DNA from 2 places in the Streptomyces sp. NPDC002004 genome. Region 2 is predicted to be linked to the other one. Evidence: riboswitches for the same ligand, from Rfam matches in the RefSeq annotation. Region 2 holds a riboswitch; the other holds the start of a gene.

Region 1 (10,991 bases), on a different contig from region 2:
CGAGGCGTTCTCCTTGAAGAGCATGCCGATGGCGCCCGCGGCGAGGAGGAAGCGGACCACGCCGTCCTCGTCCGCGCCCGGGACGAAGTTCATGTAGTAGTGCAGGACGGCCGGGATGATGCCGGCGGCGCCGTTCGTGGGCGCGGTGACCACGCGGCCGCCCGCGGCGTTCTCCTCGTTCACCGCCATCGCGTAGAGCGTGGCCCACTCCATGGCGTGCGCGTGGGGGTTGCCCTCGGCGCGCAGCTGGCGGGCCGTGGTCGCGGCCCGGCGGCGCACCTTCAGGCCACCCGGCAGGATGCCCTCACGGGAGATGCCCCGGGAGACACAGGCCTGCATCACATGCCAGATGTCCAGGAGGCCGGAGCGGATCTCGTCCTCCGTGCGCCACGACTTCTCGTTCTCGAGCATGAGCGAGGAGATGGACAGGCCGGTCTCCCGAGTGAGGCGCAGCAGCTCGTCGCCCGTGCGGAAGGGGTGCTTCAGCACCGTGTCGTCGAGCTTGATCCGGTCCTCGCCCACGGCGTCCTCGTCCACGACGAATCCGCCGCCGACGGAGTAGTACGTCTTCTCCAGCTGGACGGTGCCCGTCGCGTCGTACGCCCAGAGGGTCATGCCGTTCGCGTGGTACGGCAGCGCCTTGCGGCGGTGCAGGACCAGGTTCTTGTCGAAGTCGAAGTCGATCTCGTGCACGCCCAGCAGGCTGATCCGCCGGCTGCTCCGGATCCGTTCCACCCGGTCGTCGGCCGTCTCCACGTCCACCGTGCGCGGCGACTCGCCCTCCAGGCCCAGCAGCACCGCCTTCGGGGTGCCGTGGCCGTGGCCGGTCGCGCCCAGCGAGCCGTACAGCTCCGCGCGTATGGAGGCGGTGTGGGCCAGCAGGCCCTCGTTCTTCAGGCGGCGGGCGAACATCCGCGCGGCGCGCATCGGGCCCACCGTATGGGAGCTGGACGGGCCGATGCCGATCGAGAACAGGTCGAAGACCGAGATGGCCACGGGGAACTCCTCAAACAAGTGGTAGACGCCGTTGTCCGCCGAGTGGTGCAGGAACGTTTGTCCGCCGGTGTGGGGTGCGGGAAAGGGTGAGAAGGAGGCGGAGGGTCCGGGGCACCGCACGCACGGTCAGTGTGCACGGCGCCCCGGACAATCGTACGTACTCGGTACGTACTCCGAGGAAACGAACTACTTCAGACCCGGGTACAGCGGGTGCTTTGCCGCGAGGGCGGCGACGCGGGCCTTCAGCTGCTCGGCGTCGAAGCCCGGCTTGAGGACCTCGGCGATGATGTCCGCGACCTCGCGGAAGTCCTCGGCCTGGAAACCGCGGGTGGCCAGCGCGGGGGTGCCGATGCGCAGGCCCGAGGTGACCATCGGGGGCCGGGGGTCGTTGGGGACGGCGTTCCGGTTGACGGTGATGCCGACCTCGTGGAGGCGGTCCTCGGCCTGCTGGCCGTCCAGCTCGGAGTCGCGCAGGTCGACCAGGACGAGGTGGACGTCGGTGCCGCCGGAGAGGACCGAGCCGCCGGCAGCCCTGACGTCGTCCTGGACCAGCCGCTCGGCGATGATCCGGGCGCCGTCCAGGGTGCGCTGCTGGCGCTCCTTGAACTCCTCGGTCGCGGCGACCTTGAAGGAAACCGCCTTGGCGGCGATCACGTGCTCCAGGGGGCCACCCTGCTGACCGGGGAAGACCGCCGAGTTGATCTTCTTGGCGAGGTCCGCGGTGGACAGGATCACACCGCCGCGGGGTCCGCCGAGGGTCTTGTGGGTGGTGGTGGTGACCACGTGGGCGTGCGGGACGGGGTTGGGGTGCAGGCCCGCGGCGACGAGGCCGGCGAAGTGGGCCATGTCGACCATGAGGTAGGCACCGACCTCGTCGGCGATGCGGCGGAAGGCCGCGAAGTCCAGCTGCCGCGGGTAGGCGGACCAGCCGGCGACGATCAGCTTCGGCTTGGACTCCTTGGCCAGACGCTCGACCTCGGCCATGTCGACCAGGCCGTCGTCGCCGACGTGGTAGGCGACCACGTTGTAGAGCTTGCCGGAGAAGTTGATCTTCATGCCGTGGGTCAGGTGCCCGCCGTGGGCGAGGTTGAGACCCATGATCGTGTCGCCGGGCTTGAGCAGGGCGAACATCGCGGCGGCGTTGGCCTGGGCGCCGGAGTGCGGCTGGACGTTGGCGTGCTCGGCGCCGAACAGGGCCTTGATGCGGTCGATGGCGATCTGCTCGACCACGTCGACGTGCTCGCAGCCGCCGTAGTAGCGGCGGCCGGGGTAGCCCTCGGCGTACTTGTTGGTCAGCACCGAGCCCTGGGCCTGCATGACCGCGACCGGAGCGAAGTTCTCCGAGGCGATCATCTCCAGGGTCGACTGCTGACGGTGCAGCTCGGCGTCGACCGCGGCCGCGACATCCGGGTCCAGCTCGTGGAGGGAGGTGTTCAGAAGCGACATGGGTGAGTGGTCCTTAGTTGCCGGCGGAGAACGCGGAGTACTCGTCGGCGGAGAGCAGGTCGTCCGGCTCGTCCGTGACGCGCACCTTGAACAGCCAGCCGCCCTCGAAGGGGGCCGAGTTCACCAGCGACGGGTCGTCCACGACGTCCTGGTTGATCTCGACGATCTCGCCCGTGACCGGCGCGTACAGGTCCGAGACCGACTTGGTGGACTCCAGCTCGCCGCAGGACTCACCCGCGGACACCGTGCTGCCGACCTCCGGGAGCTGGGCGTAGACGACATCGCCGAGCGCGTTCGCCGCGAACTCCGTGATGCCGACCGTCGACACGCCGTCCTCGGCGGTCGACAGCCACTCGTGCTCCTTGCTGTAGCGAAGCTGCTGGGGGTTGCTCATGGCCTGAATTCTCCTGTACGCGGGGGAGTGGTGATGAACAAGGGGTCTTGGGATATGAGACGCGCGGGCGTCCGGCACCCTGCTGTGCGCAGTGTCACGCGTGATGCCTCTGTGACGTGATGAGACTTCCGTGACGTGGCATGATTTCTGCCGTTTTGGGCGCCTTGTACGGCTTCTGTGCTACTTCTGCCGCTTGTAGAAGGGCAGGGCGACGACCTCGTACGCCTCGTGGGCGCCGCGGATGTCCACGCCGACGCCCTCGGCGCCCGGCACGGCGTGCTCCGCGTCGACGTAGGCCATCGCGATCGGCTTGCCCAGCGTGGGGGAGGGGGCACCGGAGGTGACCTCGCCGATCACCTCGCCGCCGGCGACCACGGAGAAGCCCGCACGCGGCACCCGGCGGCCCTCGGCGATCAGGCCGACGAGCTTGCGCGGCGCCTTGGTGGCGGCGCGCTCGGCGGCGGCCTCCAGAGCCGCCCGCCCCACGAAGTCGCCCTCCTTCTCGAACTTCACGACCCTGCCGAGGCCCGCGTCGAAGGGGGTCAGTGCGGTGGTCAGCTCGTGCCCGTACAGCGGCATGCCCGCCTCCAGGCGCAGCGTGTCGCGGCAGGACAGACCGCAGGGCACCAGACCGGCCGGAGCGCCGGCCTCGGTCAGCGCCTGCCACAGCTTCTCGGCGTGCTCAGGGGCCACGAACAGCTCGAAGCCGTCCTCGCCGGTGTAACCGGTGCGGGCGATCAGCGCGGGAACCCCGGCGACGGTCCCCGGCAGGCCCGCGTAGTACTTCAGGCCGTCCAGGTCGGCGTCGGTGAGCGACTTGAGGATGCCGGGGGACTCGGGGCCCTGCACGGCGATCAGCGCGTACGCGTCACGGTCGTCGCGCACCTCGGCGTCGAATCCGGCGGCGCGCTCGGTGACGGCGTCCAGCACGATCTGGGCGTTGGAGGCGTTCGCCACGACCATGTACTCGGTCTCACCGAGGCGGTACACGATCAGGTCGTCGAGGATCCCGCCGTCCTCCCGGCAGATCATGGTGTACCGGGCCCGGCCCACGGCGATGCTGCCGATGTTGCCGACGAGCGCGTGGTCCAGCAGGGCCGCGGCCTGCGGGCCGGTGACGGTGATCTCGCCCATGTGGGAGAGGTCGAACAGGCCGGCCTTGGTGCGGACGGCGTTGTGCTCGTCGCGCTCGCTGCCGTAGCGCAGCGGCATGTCCCAGCCCGCGAAGTCGGTCATGGTGGCGCCCAGCGAGCGATGCAGCGCATCGAGGGCGGTGTGACGGGGGGCGTTGCTCATTACGTACTGCTCCCAGGGCATGCATGACGGGCGAGGACGATCCTCCCCATCTGTCATCGGAACCTGAGAGGTTCGCCAAGAGCCCGCACCGGGGACTCGGCTTGCACCTTGGGTGGAGCCACAGGGCTCGCTTTTCAGATCTGCCTCATCCACGCGGTATCGGGGCCTGAGAGATTCAAGGGAGGAACTTGCTCCTTCGGCGCCCCGGCCTCACGGCCGAGAGCTCTCCCGCGCGGATTCAAGCGGCCTGTATGCAGTTGGCGCGCACATCATTGCACGGCTCGCCGCGATGCGGCAGTCGCAGATCCGACCGGTACCCACGAAGCGGCGGTCCCGGCCCCGCGCTGCCCCGCCGGCCCGGCCCCGTGCGACCCCGCAGGCCCGGTCGCGGGGTGCGGGAACCGGGCGACTCCCTTGTGTCGGATTACCTTCTCTTTACACTCGTCGGGGAGAGGCACCGGAGGTGTCCGGAAGCAGTCGTATCCCCAGGGGGAGGCCGATCGCGGTGGACAGGACCAGGGCGTACGCCACCACGGCGGGGGTCGCGCTGCCCGGGCAGCGGCGCGTGCGCGCGGCGCACGGACCCGTCCCGCTCGTCCGGGACCTGCGCGGACGGCGCCCCGCCGTGCTGTCCTTCGCCGAGGGCGACGTGGTCGTCGTCTCCGGGCTGCCCGGCAGCGGCAAGTCGACGCTGATGCGGCGCACCGCCGCCGGCGCCCGGGTCGACTCGCAGGACATGCGCGAGCACTGGGCCCGCCGCATGCCCCGCTTCCTGCCGTACGCCGTGTACCGGCCGCTCGTCCGCATCGCTCACTACTGGGGTCTGCGCCGCGCGCTGGGTTCCGGAGGGAGCGTCGTCGTGCACGACTGCGGTACACAGGCGTGGGTGCGCCGCTGGCTGGGCCGTGCGGCGCGCAGACGCGGCACCGTGCTCCATCTGCTGCTGCTCGATGTGCCGCCCGAGACGGCCCGGGCCGGCCAGCGCGAGCGCGGCCGCGGCGTCTCGCACTATGCCTTCCTGCGGCACCGCAGGACCGTGGCCCGGCTGCTGACCGGAGTGGAGCGGGGAGAGCTGCCGCGCGGGTGTGCCTCGGCCGTCCTGCTGGACCGCCGGGCGGCCGACGCCCTGCGGACGATCGCATTCCATGGACGGAGCGTCCGCGGCGCACCCGGGACGCGTTAGGGTGCGACCCGCAGCAGCGTTACGAGCAGGTGGTAGGAAGAGATGGACATCCCGGCGCAGGCCGCCGCTCCCCATCCCCACGCGGGGTGGCCCGGCAACGAACTGGAGGAGGTGCTCGCCGCATCCCTCGGCGCCGCCGCATCGGCGGCCGGCCGGATCGTGGAGGTCCTCGGCCGCAGCCACGTCTGGGTGCCGCTGCCGAACGGCGGCAGCCCCGACGGCGGGAGCCTCGACCTGCCCGCCATCGAGATCGACGGCCAGGCCTACGTCCCCGTCTTCAGCTCCGAGCAGCAGTTCCGCCAGGTCGTGGGCGACGCCATGTCGTACGCCGTCGCGCCCGCCGTCGAGTTCGCGCGCGGCCTGCCGCCCCAGCTCGGCATCGCGGTGAACCCCGACGGCATCGTCGGCGTTCCGCTGCCGCCCCCCGCCGTCGCCGAGCTGTGCCGCACGGGCCGCAGCGAGCTCGACGGGCCCGCCGGCGGCGGCCGCGTCCACCTGCGCGAACCCGACTGGCAGGAAGACCCGGTCGACTTCCTGTCGGCCGCGTCCGCCGAGTTCGCGGACGCCGGTGTGGTCCTCACCGCCCGCCGCTGCCTGGCCAGCGTCGAGGGCGACGCCCCCGTGCTGTTCGTGGGCGTCGAACTCTCCACGTGGGAGGGAAACGCCCGGGAGCTGCCGATGGACGCGCTGGGCCGTGCCCTCGGCAGGGCCTCCGCCGCCTGGCCGGTGAACCTCGTCCTGCTGGACATCACCGACGACCCGGTGGCCGACTGGATGCGCCAGAAGGTGCGCCCCTTCTACCACCGGGGCCACTGACCTTGACCGCTCTCCTGGCACCCGCTCGCGAGTGCACCGGCGACACCACGGGCCCGGTGCGTCAAGTCGGTGTCAGGGACGCCGCTTAAGCTGGTTTCATGACGGGGTCGGGTGCGTGTTGAGAGCGTCGCGAAGGGGCGGTCAAGGGTGAGTGCGTCGGGCACGGCTGCGGCCGGACAGGTCGAGCACATGCTGCGCCAGGTGACACCCGGGCGCTACGACGCGTACGAGGCGTTGCTGCGCGCCCTCGCCGACCCCGCGTCCGGCCAGATCTGGATGCTGCTCTGGCACGGACAGGCCGGCTCGCCCGACGCGCAGTACGGGAACATGGAGGTCGACGGCTTCGGCTACGCCCCCTGTGTGACCTCCGCGCAGGAGCTGTCGGCGAGCGGCTGGAACCGTTCGTACGAGGTCGTCCCGGTGCTCGACGTGGCCCGCACCCTCTACCCCGACCAGTACGGCCTCTGGCTCAATCCGCACGCTCCGGGCGGCGGTGTCGGCATCCCCTGGCTCGACCTGCGCCGGATCGCGACCGGCCTCGACCGGCAGCCCGCCGGGCCGCTGCGGATCGGCGAACCGGGCATCGAGATCCCCCAGTTCTACGCGCTGCTCACGCAGAACGCCCACCGCACCCCCGCCGTCCGCTCCCTGCGCCGCGCCTGGGTGCAGCCCGCGCTCGGCGCCCCGTACCTGGCCATCGGCCTCGACGTCTACGACACGAGTCCGCCCGCCGTGGACGCCGTACGGGCGATGATGCAGCAGTCCATCGGCGCCGTCCCGGACGGGCTGCCCGTGTCGACGGTGGCGCTCTCCGACGAGTACGACCCCGTCGCCATGTGGCTGCGTGCCAACGCCCGCCCGTTCTACGACCGCGAGTCCCACGCCGCCCCCTCCTCCCCGGCCGCCGGATACGGATATCCCCCGGCGCGCGGCGCGTACTGATTCACCTTAATTGCCCCGGGTCCGCCCCCTCTCGGCGTCCATCGGCCAACTTGCCCCCATGAGCGGCCGCTTGGCGGTTCCGTCCCCCGCGCGGATCGCCGTACGTGCCCGTCACATGCGATTCCAGCTATCGACCATGGTGTTCGGATAGCGGAATGTTCCAGGCCACATCACGGTTGCGCATCCTTTCCTGGCCAGATCTGGCGGGTGATCACGGGGGCGTTGAAGACTCCCCGCATGCACGGGCCGCTCGGCCCCATGTGCGAGCTGCGCGATCAAATGTCCCGAGTCGGGACCTCTCGCGCTGCAGACGGGTAGGGGCCGCTACAGCGGCAAGCGCGGGCCGGTCACCTCCGGCCGGGAAGGGGCAGTCACCCGTGACCGCACCGATCGAGACCACCGGGGCCGCGGCCGAGGCGCAGCCCGAGGCAGTCCTCGCCGGAGCCAAACAGAGCCAGATCGAAGGCCGTTCCCTCGGACAGATCGCATGGACCCGCTTCAAGCGGGACAAGGTGGCCGTCGCGGGTGGAATCGTCGTCCTGCTGCTCATTCTGACGGCGGTGCTCGCCAAGCCGATCCAGGCCGTCTTCGGCCTCGACCCCAACGACTTCCACCAGAACCTCATCGACCCGGCCCTGCTTGCTCCCAAGGGCGGCTGGGGAGGTATCAGTTGGGACCACCCGCTGGGTGTCGACCCGCAGTACGGCCGTGACGTCCTCGCCCGTGTCATCGAGGGCTCGTGGGTCTCGCTGCTGGTCGCCGGCGGATCGACCCTGCTGTCCGTGGTGATCGGCGTCGTCATGGGCGTGGTTGCCGGCTTCTACGGCGGCTGGGTGGACACGCTGATCAGCAGGGCCATGGACACCTTCCTCGCCTTCCCGCTGCTGCTCTTCGCGATCTCGATCTCCGCTTCGCTCCAGGACGGGGCGTTCGGACTCACCGGACTGCCGCTGCGCATCGCCGTCCTGATCTTCGTGATCGGTTTCTTCAACTGGCCGTACATGGCGCGCATCGTGCGAGCGCAGACGCTGAGCCTGCGTGAGCGCGAGTTCGTCGAGGCGGCCCGCAGCCTGGGTGCCCGCGGTCCGTTCATCGTGTTCCGCGAGCTTCTGCCCAACCTCGTCGCACCGATCCTCGTCTACTCGACGATGCTCATCCCGACGAACATCCTCTTCGAGGCCGCCCTCAGTTACCTGGGTGTGGGCATCGCTCCGCCGCAGGCCTCCTGGGGCGGCATGCTCACCACCGCCACGCCCCTCTACGAGGCGGATCCGATGTACATGATCGTGCCGGGCCTGGCCATCTTCATCACGGTCCTGGCATTCAACCTGCTGGGCGACGGGCTGCGTGATGCGCTCGATCCCCGCAGCAAATAAAGCGCGGCAACAGCCAGTTCGTCCGCAGCAACCATCCGATTGAGGGGGCTTTCCTCAGGTGAAGACCAAGAAAGTGACAGCAGCAGTCGCCACTGTTCTGGCGCTGACGCTGGGCGCGACCGCGTGCAACGGCTCCAAGGATGACGGCGGCAAGGGGGGCTCCGCCAAGGCAGACGCCGCGCTGACGTCCGTCGTCAACAAGAGCGACAAGAAGGGCGGCACGGCCTCCTACGAGCTGGCCGACACGCCGGACTCGCTGGACCCGGGCAACACGTACTACGGCTGGGTGCAGAACTTCTCCCGTCTCTACGCGCGTACCCTGACCACCTTCAAGCCGGCGGCCGGCAAGGCGGGCCTCCAGGTCGTCCCGGACATGGCCGAGTCCCTGGGCAAGCCCAGCGCCGACGCCAAGACCTGGACGTACAAGCTGCGTGCGGGCCTGAAGTTCGAGGACGGCACGCCGATCACCTCGAAGGACGTCAAGTACGCCGTCGAGCGTTCCAACTTCGCCCCCGAGGCGCTGTCCAACGGTCCGACCTACTTCAAGGCGCACCTCGAGGGCGGCGACAAGTACAAGGGCCCGTACAAGGACAAGTCCAAGGACGGCATCAAGTCGATCGAGACGCCGGACGACCGGACGATCGTCTTCCACCTGAAGGACGCCTTCGCGGACTTCGACTACCTGGCGACGTTCTCGCAGACCGCCCCCGTGCCGCAGGCCAAGGACAAGGGCGCCTCCTACGTCCAGCACATCGTGTCCTCGGGCCCGTACAAGTTCCAGTCGTACGAGGAGGGCAAGGACGCCACCCTCGTCCGCAACACCAGCTGGGACCCGAAGACGGACCCGATCCGCAAGGCCCTGCCGGACAAGATCACGCTCCGCTTCAAGGTCAACCAGCCGACGATCGACAACAGCCTGATGTCGGACGCCATCACGACGGACGCGGGTGGCACCGGTGTCGCCCCGGAGACCCAGCCCAAGGTCCTGCAGAGCGCCAAGTACAAGAGCCAGCTGGACGGCTCCTACGCCGGTGCGACCTCGTACATGGGTCTGAACCTGCACGTGAAGCCGTTCGACAACGTCCACTGCCGCAAGGCCGTGCAGTGGGGTCTCGACCGGGCCTCGGTCCAGGCCGCCGCCGGTGGTGACCCGAAGGGTGACGTCGCCACGACGCTGCTGCCGCCGACCGTCAACGGCTACAGCAAGTTCGACCTGTACCCGACCGCGGGTCACAAGGGCGACGTGGCCAAGGCCAAGGACGAGCTCAAGCAGTGCGGCAAGCCGAAGGGCTTCTCCACCAACCTGACGGCCCGCTCGGACCGTCCGGCGGAGATGGCCATGGCCACCGCCATCCAGGCGTCGCTGAAGAAGATCGGCATCACGGCGGACATCAAGTCCTACCCGACCGGTAAGTACTTCACGAACTTCGCGGGCAACCCGAGCTACGTGCACGCGCACAAGCTGGGCATGATCATGACCGCGTGGGGCGCCGACTGGCCGACCGGCTTCGGCTTCCTGGACCAGATCATCAACGGCTCGGCCATCAAGCCGTCCGGTGGCAACAACGTCCAGGAGATCGACGACCCGAAGATCAACAAGGCGCTGAACGACGCGATCGCCAACACCGACGCCGCCGCCCGTGCCAAGGCCTGGGGCGACATCGACAAGATGGTGGCGGAGAACGCCTCGGCCGTGCCGCTGACGTACCGCAAGAACCTGCTGCTCCGGCCGACCTCCGCGACGAACGTCACGGTCACCCAGGCCTACCTCGGCATGTACGACTACCTGCTGATGGGCTCCGCGAAGTAGCAGCGGGCCCGGTGGGCTGAAGAGACTGAAAGGCAGGTGAAGGCACCGGTGCCCGTCGATGCGGGTCACCCCCGCACGGCGGGCACCGGTGCCGGACAGCTGTGGCTGCGTACATCATCCGACGCGTGTTTGGCGCTGTGGTGCTGCTGCTGATCGTCAGCGCCGTCACCTTTGCGATTTTCTTCCTCGTGCCCCGGCTCGCCGGGCAGTCGATGGACCAACTGGCCGCGCAGTACGTGGGCAAGGACGCCAACCCGGCGTCCATCGCCGCGGTGAAGAAGAACCTCGGGTTCGACCAACCGCTGTACACCCAGTACTGGCACTTCATCAAGCAGATCTTCACCGGCGCCGACTACAAGTTCGGTCCCGACGCCACGCACTGCGACGCGCCGTGCTTCGGCTACTCGTTCAAGTCGCACATCGAGGTCTGGCCGCAGATCACCGAGCGCATCCCGGTGACCTTCTCGCTCGCCATCGGTGCCGCCGTGATCTGGGTGCTGACCGGTGTGGCGACGGGTGTGGTCTCGGCGCTGCGCCGCGGCACCTTCCTCGACCGCTTCTTCATGGGCGTGGCGCTGGCCGGCGTCTCCCTCCCGATCTTCTTCACCGGCATGCTCGCCCTCGGCGTCTTCACCGTGCAGATTCCGATCTGGGACACGGGCATCAACTACGTCAACTTCACCGACGATCCGCTGGGCTGGGCGTGGAACCTGCTCATCCCGTGGTGCAGCC
Region 2 (10,991 bases):
AAGTTGTTTGCGAAGTTGTTCGGCAAGAGTGCACGCGAGGACAGCGGCGATACCGCTGCCCGGCATCGTGCTCCGCGCCACGGAGATGCGGAGGAGCAGGGGGTCGAGCGCCCGCTGTTCCGCGATGAGGTCGCTGCTCCGGGCGGTGACATTTCGGGCGGACAGGGTGCGTCTTCTGTTGACCCTGCCGCATCCGCCCGCATAGGTTTCGGGGAACCGTCAACCTCAAGTACGGGTGGAGGGTTTGCCTCCGACCCGTACGCGTCCCAAGCCCCCAGCGGGCAGCCGCGGCAGGAGGCCCCGTCCATGTCGGTCCTGGTTTGTACGAGGTGCGGGAACCGCAATGCGGAGGCGAGCCGCTTCTGCTCCAACTGCGGTGCGCCGCTGCGCGGAACGGCCGAGCGTCCGTCGGAGACGACCTCGACCATCTCGATCTCGGGTATCGAGGCGTACGACTCCGAGGTCACCGGCCAGACCGCGTCCCCGGCGCTGTCGCCCGAGGCGCAGGCCGCCGTCGACGCTCTGCCGGCCGGTTCGGCGCTCCTGGTGGTCCGCCGCGGTCCGAACTCGGGCAGCCGCTTCCTGCTGGACGGCGAGCTGACGACGGCCGGACGTCATCCGCAGAGCGACATCTTCCTCGACGACGTGACCGTGTCGCGCCGTCATGTGGAGTTCCGTCGTGGCGCGGACGGCGTCTTCACCGTCGCGGACGTAGGCAGCCTGAACGGTACCTACGTCAACCGGGAGCGGATCGACTCGGTTGCGCTGTCGAACGGTGACGAGGTGCAGATCGGCAAGTACCGCCTGGTCTTCTACGCCAGCCAGCGGGGCCTCTGACCCTTCGGGCACGTCCATCGGGGAAGGTTCATGCTGCATACACCGAGCGGCGGTGCCGGGCGCGGCACCGCCGCCCCGGACGGCCGGCTGATGAGCATCGGCACCGTGCTGAACGCCCTGCGGGACGAATTCCCCGAGGTCACGATCTCCAAGATCCGGTTCCTGGAGTCCGAGGGACTGATCGAGCCGCAGCGCACTCCGTCGGGGTACCGGAAGTTCAGCCCCGAGGACGTCGAGCGGCTGGCGCATGTGCTGCGCATGCAGCGGGACCACTACCTGCCGCTCCGGGTCATCCGGGAACACCTGGATGCCCTGGAGCGGGGCGAGCCGGTCCCGTCGTCGTCCGCGGGAGCCCACGGCCCCGGTGGCGATGGGGAACCCTCCCGGAGTGGGGACACGCCCACGGCGGCCCGTGTGGGGCGCGCCGAGCTGCTGGCGGCCGCCGGGATCGACGAGCAGCAGCTTGTGGAATGGGAGTCGTACGGCCTCGTCGGCGAGCTGCCGGACGGGGGGTACGACGCCGAGGCGGTCACCGTTGCTGCGCTCGTGGTCGAGCTGGGGCGCTTCGGGATCGAACCGCGCCATCTGCGAGCCATGAAGGCGTCCGCAGACCGTGAGGCGGGCCTGGTGGACCAGGTGGTGGCGCCGCTGCGCAGGCACCGCAATCCGCAGACCAGGGCGCACGCCGAGGTGCGCACCAGGGAGCTCGCGGGGCTCACGACGAGGCTGCACGCGGCACTCGTGCAGATGGAGCTCGGGGTGCGTCTGCCCTGACGGGAGGCCTGTTCCGATGGGCGGCAATACCGGCTGATCGGCCTGTATCGGGTGCCCGACTACCCAAAGGTGCCGGGCACGGCCTAGGGTTGCTGTGTGAACGAGCTCGACGTCGTAGGTGTCCGGGTCGAAATGCCCTCCAACCAGCCGATCGTGCTCCTGCGCGAAGTGGGAGGCGACCGCTACCTCCCCATCTGGATCGGGCCCGGGGAGGCGACAGCGATCGCTTTCGCGCAGCAGGGCATGGCTCCGGCCCGACCGCTCACGCACGATCTGTTCAAGGACGTTCTCGAGGCCGTGGGCCAGGAACTCACCGAGGTGCGCATCACGGACCTGCGTGAGGGCGTGTTCTACGCGGAGCTCGTGTTCGCCAGCGGGGTCGAGGTCAGTGCGCGGCCATCCGACGCCATAGCGCTGGCGCTGCGCACCGGGACCCCGATCTACGGAAGCGACGGGGTCCTGGACGATGCGGGCATCGCCATCCCGGACGAGCAGGAGGACGAGGTGGAGAAGTTCCGCGAGTTCCTCGACCAGATCTCGCCCGAGGACTTCGGCAGCAGCAGCGGCCAGTGAGACCACGACCGACGCCGGGCCCAGGGCATTCCGCTAGCCTTTCCCCCCGGTCGGGCACGGCAAACCACTCGTAGGGTGATTATCACTCGGCGTGCCGAGTGTGGCGATCGTTGACGCACCCCAGGTGACTGCCTACCGTCGAGAGGGCAGGTCGAGGACGGAGGTCGGCGTGAGAAGCAGCGGCGACGGTACGCCCGGGGGTGCCCCCGGACGGGGTCTGGGGGAGGCTGGTCTGTACTCGCTTCACAGCAGCGTGGATTCGGTCCACGGCGGCATGGCCGGTCATTCCGCGCAGCGGCCGGCGGCGGCCCAGGACCACCAGGACGCGACGTCCGAACAGATCGGTTATCGCGGTCCGACCGCGTGCGCGGCCGCGGGAATCACCTACCGGCAGCTCGACTACTGGGCGCGCACGGGCCTCGTCGAACCGAGCGTGCGGCCCGCGTACGGGTCGGGGACACAGCGCCTCTACAGCTTTCGGGACGTCGTCGTCCTGAAGATCGTCAAGCGGTTCCTGGACACGGGTGTGTCCCTGCAGAACATCCGGGCCGCCGTCCAGCATCTGCGGGAGCGCGGCTTCCAGGACCTGGAGCGCATGACGCTGATGTGCGACGGTGCGACGGTCTACGAATGCTCGTCACCGGACGAGGTGCACGATCTGCTCCAGGGCGGCCAGGGGGTCTTCGGGATCGCCGTCGGTGTGGTCTGGCGGGACGTGGAGAGCGCGCTCTCGCAGCTGCACGGCGAGCGGATCGACACCGGCGAGACGCTCATCGGGCACAGCCCGGCCGACGAGCTGGCGCGACGCCGCAACCGCGCGGTCTGACACTCCGTCCCGGCGCGTCCGCCTTCGTCGGGCGCGCCGACGGGGATCGCAAGGGCCTGCCCGTGCGATACGCGCCCTGTCCCGCCAGGCGGGCTTCCAGGGGCCGGCACGTGCCGGCGCGTGCCGGGCACCGAGCGGCGCCGCCTCCGGGCGTTGTCAGTGGTGTAGGGCAGCATCGACCGTGTGAGAACCGCGCCCACCATCCTGCATCTCGACATGGATGCCTTCTACGCCTCCGCGGAGCAGGCGGCCAAGCCGAGTCTGCGCGGAAAGGCCGTGGTGGTGGGCGGGCTCGGACCGCGCGGTGTGGTGGCCACGGCGTCGTACGAAGCACGGAAGTTCGGGGTGCACTCCGCGATGCCGATGGCGCAGGCACGGCGGCTCGCTCCCCACGCCGCCTACCTCGTGCCCCGCTTCGGTCTCTACCGCGACATCAGCGAGCAGGTCATGGGGCTGCTGCGGGAGCTGTCGCCGCTCGTGGAGCCCTTGAGCCTGGACGAGGCGTTCGTGGACCTGGAGGCCGGGGAAGCGGCCTGGGACGCGGCGTCCGCGCAGGCGGTCGGGGTGCGGCTGCGCACCGACATCAAGGCGGTGACCGGGCTGACCGGCTCGGTCGGGCTCGCGGCCTCGAAGATGCTCGCGAAGATCGCCTCCGAGCAGGCCAAGCCGGACGGCCTGGTGCTGATAGCGCCGGGCACCGAGCGGGCGCTGCTCGGGCCCATGTCGGTGCGGACGCTGCCCGGCGTGGGGCCCGCCACCGGGGACCATCTGCGGCGGGCCGGGATCCTCACGGTCGAGGAGATCGCGGAGGCCGGTGAGGAAGAGCTCGTACGCCTGCTGGGCAAGGCCCACGGGCAGTCGCTGTACGCGATGGCGCTCGCGCACGACGACCGACCGGTGGTGGCCGAGCGGGACGCGAAGTCGGTGTCGGTCGAGGACACGTACGACGTGGACATCCACGACCGGGTACGGGTCCGTACGGAGGTGCAGCGGCTCGCCGACCGGTGCGTGCACCGTCTGCGGGCCGCCGGCCGCTCGGGCCGCACCGTGGTGCTCAAGGTGCGGCGGTACGACTTCTCGACGCTCACCCGGTCCGAGACGCTCCGGGGGCCGACGGACGACCCGACGGTCGTACGGGAAGCCGCCGCGCGCCTCCTGGAGGCCGTGGACACCACGGGCGGGGTCCGGCTGCTCGGGGTCGGCGTCAGCGGGCTGGCCGACTACACGCAGGAGGACCTGTTCGCCCAGGCCGCCGAGGCGTCCGCGGAGAAGTCGGCGCACCACGAGCCGGCTCCGGTGCCGGCATCGGAGGAGCCCGCTGCGCCGTCCGAGCGGCGCTGGTCGGCGGGGCACGACGTGCGGCACGCGGTGTACGGGCCGGGATGGGTGCAGGGCAGCGGCCTTGGGAGGGTGACCGTACGGTTCGAGACGCCGGACTCGCCTCCCGGCCGGGTGCGCACCTTCCGGACGGACGACCCGGACCTGGAGCCCGCCCATCCGCTGCCCCTGGTGGCGGCCGCCGAGCGGGGGCTGGGGCCATCGGGCGGGGGAGCGGACGGCGGCGAGCCGGAGCACGCGGTGGCTCCGCCGGAGGCGTCGCCCGGAGCACCGGGAACCGCGCCGTCCGCGTGATGTGTCGGCCCCGGGTACAGGGCGGCGAGCCCGCCGTCTCCGGCCATCGAGCGGCGGCCCGGTCCGGGCTGCCCGGGCCGCGCGGGCGGCGGTTCGCCGCTGCAGGCCCCGGGGCTGCGGGCTCCTGTTTCAGGACTCGCCGTCGTCGTTCGACAGCCGGCCGAAGTCGTGGTCGGGCAGCGGGGGCGAGTCCGGCGCCGCGATGTCGAGTCCGTAGTGGTGGTAGAGCTGGAGCTCCTGCTCGGGCGACAGGTGCCGGCCGACGCCGAAGTCGGGCGCGTCCTTGATCAGGGCGCGTTCGAACGGGACGCGGAGCGTGCCTTCGACCAGTTCGCTGGGCTCCAGGGGAACAAAGGCGTCGCGGCTGAACAGACCGGTCCGTATGGCCGCCCACTCCGGAATACCGGTCGCGTCGTCGAGGTAGACCTCGTCCACGGTGCCGAGCTTGGTTCCGTTGCGGTCGAACGCCTTGCGGCCGATCAGGTTGCGCGGATCGATGTCGGTCTGCACGTGCCCTCCAGCTGCTCGCAACTCATCCGTAAGCACTACGAAAGAGCACATTGGGGCGGGCGGCCACTCGAGGTCCCCGTGCTGGTCCTCGCTGGTAGGCTGGCAGCGGCCGCTGACCCCGTGCGGGAGAGTCCCCTGGTTGCCACCGGGGGCGCCGAAGGAGCAAATCCTCCCCGGAATCTCTCAGGCACCAGTACCGCACGGACGAGGTCACTCTGGAAAGCAGAGCGGACGGCATCCGCTCTCACCGACGGTGAAAGCCGGTGCGCCCATGACGGGCGGACCGGCGAAGCTCTCAGGTTGAGATGACAGAGGGGGAGGCCGTCCGGGCACCCGCGCCGTGGTGCCCCTCGCAGGTCGCGCCAGACCAGGAGGCCTCCGCATGACCGCCAACCGCATTCCGCTCTCCCAGCTCGAACAGGGCATCCCCTTCGAGCAGCGTCACATCGGTCCCGATACCGAGGCCCGGGCCAAGATGCTCGCGCACGTCGGGTACGGCTCACTCGACGAGCTCACGGCGACCGCGGTGCCGGATGTGATCAAGAGCGCCGATGCGCTCGACCTGCCCGGTGGCCGCTCCGAGGCCGAGGTCCTCGCCGAACTGCGTTCCCTCGCGGACCGCAACCAGGTCCTGGACTCCATGATCGGCCTGGGCTACTACGGCACGTTCACACCTCCGGTGATCCTGCGCAACGTCATGGAGAGCCCGGCCTGGTACACCGCCTACACGCCGTACCAGCCGGAGATCTCGCAGGGCCGCCTGGAGGCGCTGCTGAACTTCCAGACGATGGTCGCCGAGCTGACCGGACTGCCCACCTCCGGCGCCTCCCTGCTCGACGAGGGCACCGCGGCCGCCGAGGCCATGGCGCTGTCCCGACGCATGGGCAAGGTCAAGAACGGCGTGTTCCTGGTCGACGCCGACACCCTTCCGCAGACCGTCGCCGTCATAGAGACCCGCGCGGAGCCGACCGGTGTCGAGGTCGTCGTCGCCGACCTGAGCAGCGGCATTCCGACCGAGGTCGCGGAGCGCGGCGTGGTCGGCGTGCTGCTGCAGTACCCGGGCGCCTCCGGAGCCGTCCGCGACCTCAAGCCGGTCATCGAGCAGGCGCACGAGCTGGGTGCGGTCGTCACCGTCGCTGCGGACCTGCTCGCGCTGACCCTGCTCGCCTCGCCCGGTGAGCTCGGCGCCGACATCGCCGTCGGCACCACGCAGCGCTTCGGCGTTCCCATGGGCTTCGGCGGCCCGCACGCCGGCTACATGGCCGTCCGCGAGAAGTTCGCCCGCAGCCTGCCCGGCCGTCTCGTGGGTGTCTCCGTCGACGCCGACGGCCACAAGGCCTACCGGCTCGCCCTGCAGACCCGCGAGCAGCACATCCGCCGTGAGAAGGCCACCAGCAACATCTGCACCGCGCAGGTGCTGCTCGCCGTCATGGCCGGCATGTACGCCGTCTACCACGGCCCCGACGGCCTGAAGGCGATCGCGCGGCGGACCCACCGCTACGCCACCGTCCTCGCCGAGGGCCTCAAGGCCGGCGGCGTCGAGGTCGTGCACGGCTCCTACTTCGACACCCTGACCGTGCGCGTGCCCGGCAGGGCCGCCGAGGTCGTCGCCGCCGCCCGCGAGGGCGGGGTCAACCTCCGCCAGGTGGACGCGGACCACGTGAGCATCGCCTGCGACGAGACCACCACGCGCACCCAGATCGGCGCCGTGTGGACCGCCTTCGCCGTGGAGGCCGACATCGACGTGCTGGACGCGTCGGTCGCCGACACCCTGCCCGGCGCGCTGCTGCGCACCGACGACTTCCTGAACCACCCGGTCTTCCACAGCCACCGCTCCGAGACCGCGATGCTGCGCTACCTGCGCAAGCTGTCCGACCGCGACTACGCGCTCGACCGCGGCATGATCCCGCTGGGCTCCTGCACCATGAAGCTCAACGCGACCACCGAGATGGAGCCGGTCACCTGGCCCGAGTTCGGGCAGCTGCACCCCTTCGCGCCCGCCGACCAGGCCCAGGGCTACCTGACGCTCATCCGCGAGCTGGAGGAGCGGCTGGCCGAGGTCACCGGGTACGACAAGGTGTCCCTGCAGCCCAACGCCGGATCGCAGGGCGAACTGGCCGGTCTGCTCGCTGTGCGCGGCTACCACCGCGCCAACGGGGACGACCAGCGCACCGTCTGCCTCATCCCGTCCTCCGCGCACGGCACGAACGCCGCGAGCGCGGTCATGGCCGGCATGAAGGTCGTCGTCGTGAAGACCGCGGAGGACGGCGAGATCGACATCGAGGACCTGCACGCCAAGATCGAGCAGTACCGCGACGAACTCTCCGTCCTGATGATCACCTACCCGTCGACGCACGGCGTCTTCGAGGAGCACGTCGCCGACATCTGCGCCGCGGTGCACGACGCCGGCGGCCAGGTGTACGTCGACGGCGCCAACCTCAACGCCCTCGTCGGTCTCGCCAAGCCGGGCCACTTCGGCGGCGACGTCTCGCACCTCAACCTGCACAAGACGTTCTGCATCCCGCACGGCGGCGGTGGCCCCGGCGTCGGCCCGGTCGGCGTCCGCGCCCACCTCGCCCCCTACCTGCCGAACCACCCGCTCCAGCCCGCCGCGGGCCCCGAGACCGGTGTCGGCCCCATCTCCGCCGCCCCGTGGGGCTCGGCGGGAATCCTGCCGATCTCGTGGGCGTACGTCCGGCTCATGGGCGGCGAGGGCCTCAAGCGCGCCACGCAGGTGGCCGTGCTCTCGGCGAACTACATCGCCAAGCGCCTGGAGCCGCACTACCCGGTGCTGTACACGGGCCCCGGCGGTCTCGTCGCGCACGAGTGCATCATCGACCTGCGTCCGCTGACCAAGGCGACCGGTGTGACCGTGGACGACATCGCCAAGCGCCTCATCGACTACGGCTTCCACGCGCCGACGATGTCCTTCCCGGTGGCCGGCACGCTGATGATCGAGCCCACCGAGTCCGAGGACCTCGGTGAGCTGGACCGGTTCTGCGAGGCGATGATCGCCATCCGCGCGGAGATCGAGAAGGTCGGCTCCGGCGAGTGGCCCGCGGAGGACAACCCGCTGTGCAACGCCCCGCACACCGCCCGTGCGCTGGGCGGCGACTGGGAGCACGCCTACTCGCGGGAGACGGCGGTCTTCCCGGCGGGCGTCTCGGCCGCGGACAAGTACTGGCCGCCGGTGCGCCGGATCGACCAGGCCTTCGGCGACCGGAACCTCGTCTGCTCCTGCCCGCCCATGGACGCGTACGAGGACTGAGGACGTACTGAAAGGGGCCGGTCCCGGGGAATCCCCCGGGGCCGGCCCCTTCGCCGTCCGCGGACCGCCGTTACGCGGCGGTCACCACCTGGGCCGTGTCCAGTGGCCGGTGGGGCGCGATGACCTGTCCGTCCGGCAGCAGCTCACCGGTGTCCTCGAAGAGCAGGACCCCATTGCACAGAAGGCTCCACCCCTGCTCCGGGTGGTGCGCCATGGGGCGCGCGGCCTCCCGGTCCGCGGAGTCGGCTGATGGGCAAGGTGGCTGGTGCTGGCACATGGAAGGGATCTTTCGCTGTGGAGTGGTGTCTGTCCTGCGGCTCGATGCACTGTTCATGGCCGCCCCCCGTATCTGTGGTGTCCTGTCCCCAGTGTTGCCCCGCGGGCGTCGCTCCGCAGGGATTTCGCGGCAGCTCTCCTCACTGGTTCATGACGCATCACTCTGCCGGGCGGTTCAATCCATGTGCCTCGTCAGTTCGGATGGTTCGGGATGGCCGGACCGGGCTAGTCCGGCCATCGTGGTCACCCTGTGCGGTCAGGCGGGCGAGCCCAGTAGCGGCGGAGGCAGCGGTGATACACGCAGTGTGAGGACCGGCAGCAGATCCGCCACGAGGTGCGGACGGTGCGCCGCGATGCCGGGCGGAGCCGGGGCGATCGGCACCAGCAGGTCCGTCGGCTCTGGCTGTCCCGTTGCGGCGTCCGCGGCGGGGTCTCCGTGCAGCCACAACGTGAGCATGTACAGCTTGGGGACCGACAGCAGGCGCGCCTGGTAGGGCGTCGGCAGGTTCTCGGCCTGATGGAGGGCGAGCTCCGTCGCGGTGATGTACGGGCCTTCGAAGAAGTGCGAGAAGGCCCAGCCGTCCGGGGTGAGCATCGTGTCGGCGGCGGCGACGGCGCGGTCCCCGGAGCGGATGAGGAAGCGCCACCCGGCGAGGTGGGTGGTCGGTGCGCCGGCCGGGCTGACGCCGTCCAGCACATGCACGGGCAGCGGCAGTTCGGCACTGACCGGTCCCGTGGCAGTGCGCAACGACGGAGTGCGCGCCTCACGGACGGCCGTGGGGGAAGCCAGTGCCGCGACAACGCTGCGCAGGGCGGGCGCGGGGGCAGGGGGAACATGCAGCGGCATGGTGGGTCGCCTCTCATTCGACAGGCACAGTGGAGCGAGGGCAGGTGTGCGGACGGCGCTGTCAGCTCTCGGGGTCAGAGGGGGCGGGGTGGTGGTGACCGCGAGCGCCAACTCTCTGCCTCGTGCGCGAAGTTTATACGACGCGTGTTCTCGCAGTGTTTCCTCTAGCCCGTCCCGACACGCGGAACAAGGCGATATCCGGACGCCGGGCTGCGGTAATTCCTCCCGATTTCAGAGGATGCCCGGCTCCGTGACCTCGTATGCCTTCCTACGAGGGGTCGGCCGATACTAGTCGGCATTTTTACCAGAGCCGGACGCAGGGAAACCGCGCAGTGGTCCATGCCTCGTGAATGTGCCTCAGGAACGCTGCATCGAGCGTACTCGTTCGTGGGTTCGCGCGTGCGGTTCCGGTGCCCTTCGCCGCGGTTTTCGATCTCCCGGACGTAGTTACAGATCCCATCGGCGGGGCATCATCCCCCCTGACGTAGCGGCCGGTTGGCCGGGCCGCCCACCGAGGAGGGGACGCTCCGATGGGGGAGAAGGTCGAGGCAGGCGTGTTCGACCTGTCCGATCGTCAGCGCTATCGAAAGAAGCTCCAGAAGTGTCTGGAGGGGCTGGCGCGACTGTTGGAGGAGGAGCGATTCGATCGGCCCAAGAATCTCATGGGGCTCGAGATCGAGTTGAATCTCGCCGGTTCCGACGGCATGCCGCGGATGATGAATGCGCAGGTGCTCGAGCGCATCGCCAGTGCTGATTTTCAGACGGAACTAGGAATGTTCAACCTGGAGGTGAACATCGCGCCCCACCGATTGGGCGACCGTGTTCTCGACCGGCTCTCCGAAGAGCTGCGCACCGGACTGGCATATGCGCACCGGAAAGCGAACGAAGCCGGCGCCGGGATCCTGATGATCGGCATTCTGCCGACCCTCGGCCACCACGACCTGACCTCCGCGAACCTGTCGGCCGGTGACCGCTACACCCTCCTCAACGACCAGATCGTCGCCTCCCGGGGCGAGGACTTCGTGCTGGACATCGAGGGCGTGGAGCGTCTGACCTGCACCGCGACGTCGATCGCGCCCGAATCGGCGTGCACCTCGGTGCAGTTGCACCTTCAGGTCACGCCCGCGCGCTTCCCCGACGTGTGGAACGCCGCCCAGGCGGTGGCGGCCGCGCAGATCGCGGTGGGTGCCAACTCGCCCTTCCTGTTCGGGCGCGAGCTGTGGCGCGAGTCGCGGCCCCCGCTGTTCCTTCAGTCGACGGACACCCGGCCGCCGGAGCTTCAGGCGCAGGGAGTCCGGCCGCGCACCTGGTTCGGGGAGCGGTGGATCGAATCGCCGTACGAGCTCTTCGAGGAGAATCTGCGGTACTTCCCCGCGCTGCTGCCGCTGTGCGACGACGAGGATCCCCAGCGGGTCCTCGACGCGGGCGGGGTGCCGCGGCTCGGCGAG

What was found. Region 2 has a riboswitch for glycine ahead of gcvP (aminomethyl-transferring glycine dehydrogenase). Riboswitches for the same ligand answer to the same signal wherever they lie in the genome.
Region 1: linked by a shared signal. The riboswitch ahead of gcvT (glycine cleavage system aminomethyltransferase GcvT) and the one ahead of gcvP (aminomethyl-transferring glycine dehydrogenase) in region 2 are both predicted to bind glycine.

The regions. Positions count from the first base shown of each region.
Region 1 is NZ_JBSFDP010000006.1:25,282-36,272, reverse strand. It holds gene ACWCP6_RS12305 (L-serine ammonia-lyase) at 1-996, opposite strand, end outside; gene glyA (serine hydroxymethyltransferase) at 1,183-2,442, opposite strand; gene gcvH (glycine cleavage system protein GcvH) at 2,456-2,836, opposite strand; gene gcvT (glycine cleavage system aminomethyltransferase GcvT) at 3,017-4,132, opposite strand; glycine riboswitch at 4,277-4,373, opposite strand; gene ACWCP6_RS12285 (AAA family ATPase) at 4,638-5,315, shown strand; gene ACWCP6_RS12280 (enhanced serine sensitivity protein SseB) at 5,358-6,131, shown strand; gene ACWCP6_RS12275 (enhanced serine sensitivity protein SseB C-terminal domain-containing protein) at 6,279-7,073, shown strand; gene ACWCP6_RS12270 (ABC transporter permease) at 7,451-8,449, shown strand; gene ACWCP6_RS12265 (ABC transporter substrate-binding protein) at 8,508-10,259, shown strand; gene ACWCP6_RS12260 (ABC transporter permease) at 10,361-10,991, shown strand, end outside.
Region 2 is NZ_JBSFDP010000064.1:4,293-15,283, reverse strand. It holds gene ACWCP6_RS36445 (FHA domain-containing protein) at 1-837, shown strand, start outside; gene ftsR (transcriptional regulator FtsR) at 868-1,611, shown strand; gene ACWCP6_RS36435 (bifunctional nuclease family protein) at 1,708-2,184, shown strand; gene ACWCP6_RS36430 (MerR family transcriptional regulator) at 2,354-3,010, shown strand; gene ACWCP6_RS36425 (DNA polymerase IV) at 3,194-4,642, shown strand; gene ACWCP6_RS36420 (PRC-barrel domain-containing protein) at 4,772-5,152, opposite strand; glycine riboswitch at 5,266-5,361, shown strand; gene gcvP (aminomethyl-transferring glycine dehydrogenase) at 5,535-8,420, shown strand; gene ACWCP6_RS36410 (DUF5999 family protein) at 8,491-8,697, opposite strand; gene ACWCP6_RS36405 (hypothetical protein) at 8,953-9,543, opposite strand; gene ACWCP6_RS36400 (glutamate--cysteine ligase) at 10,074-10,991, shown strand, end outside.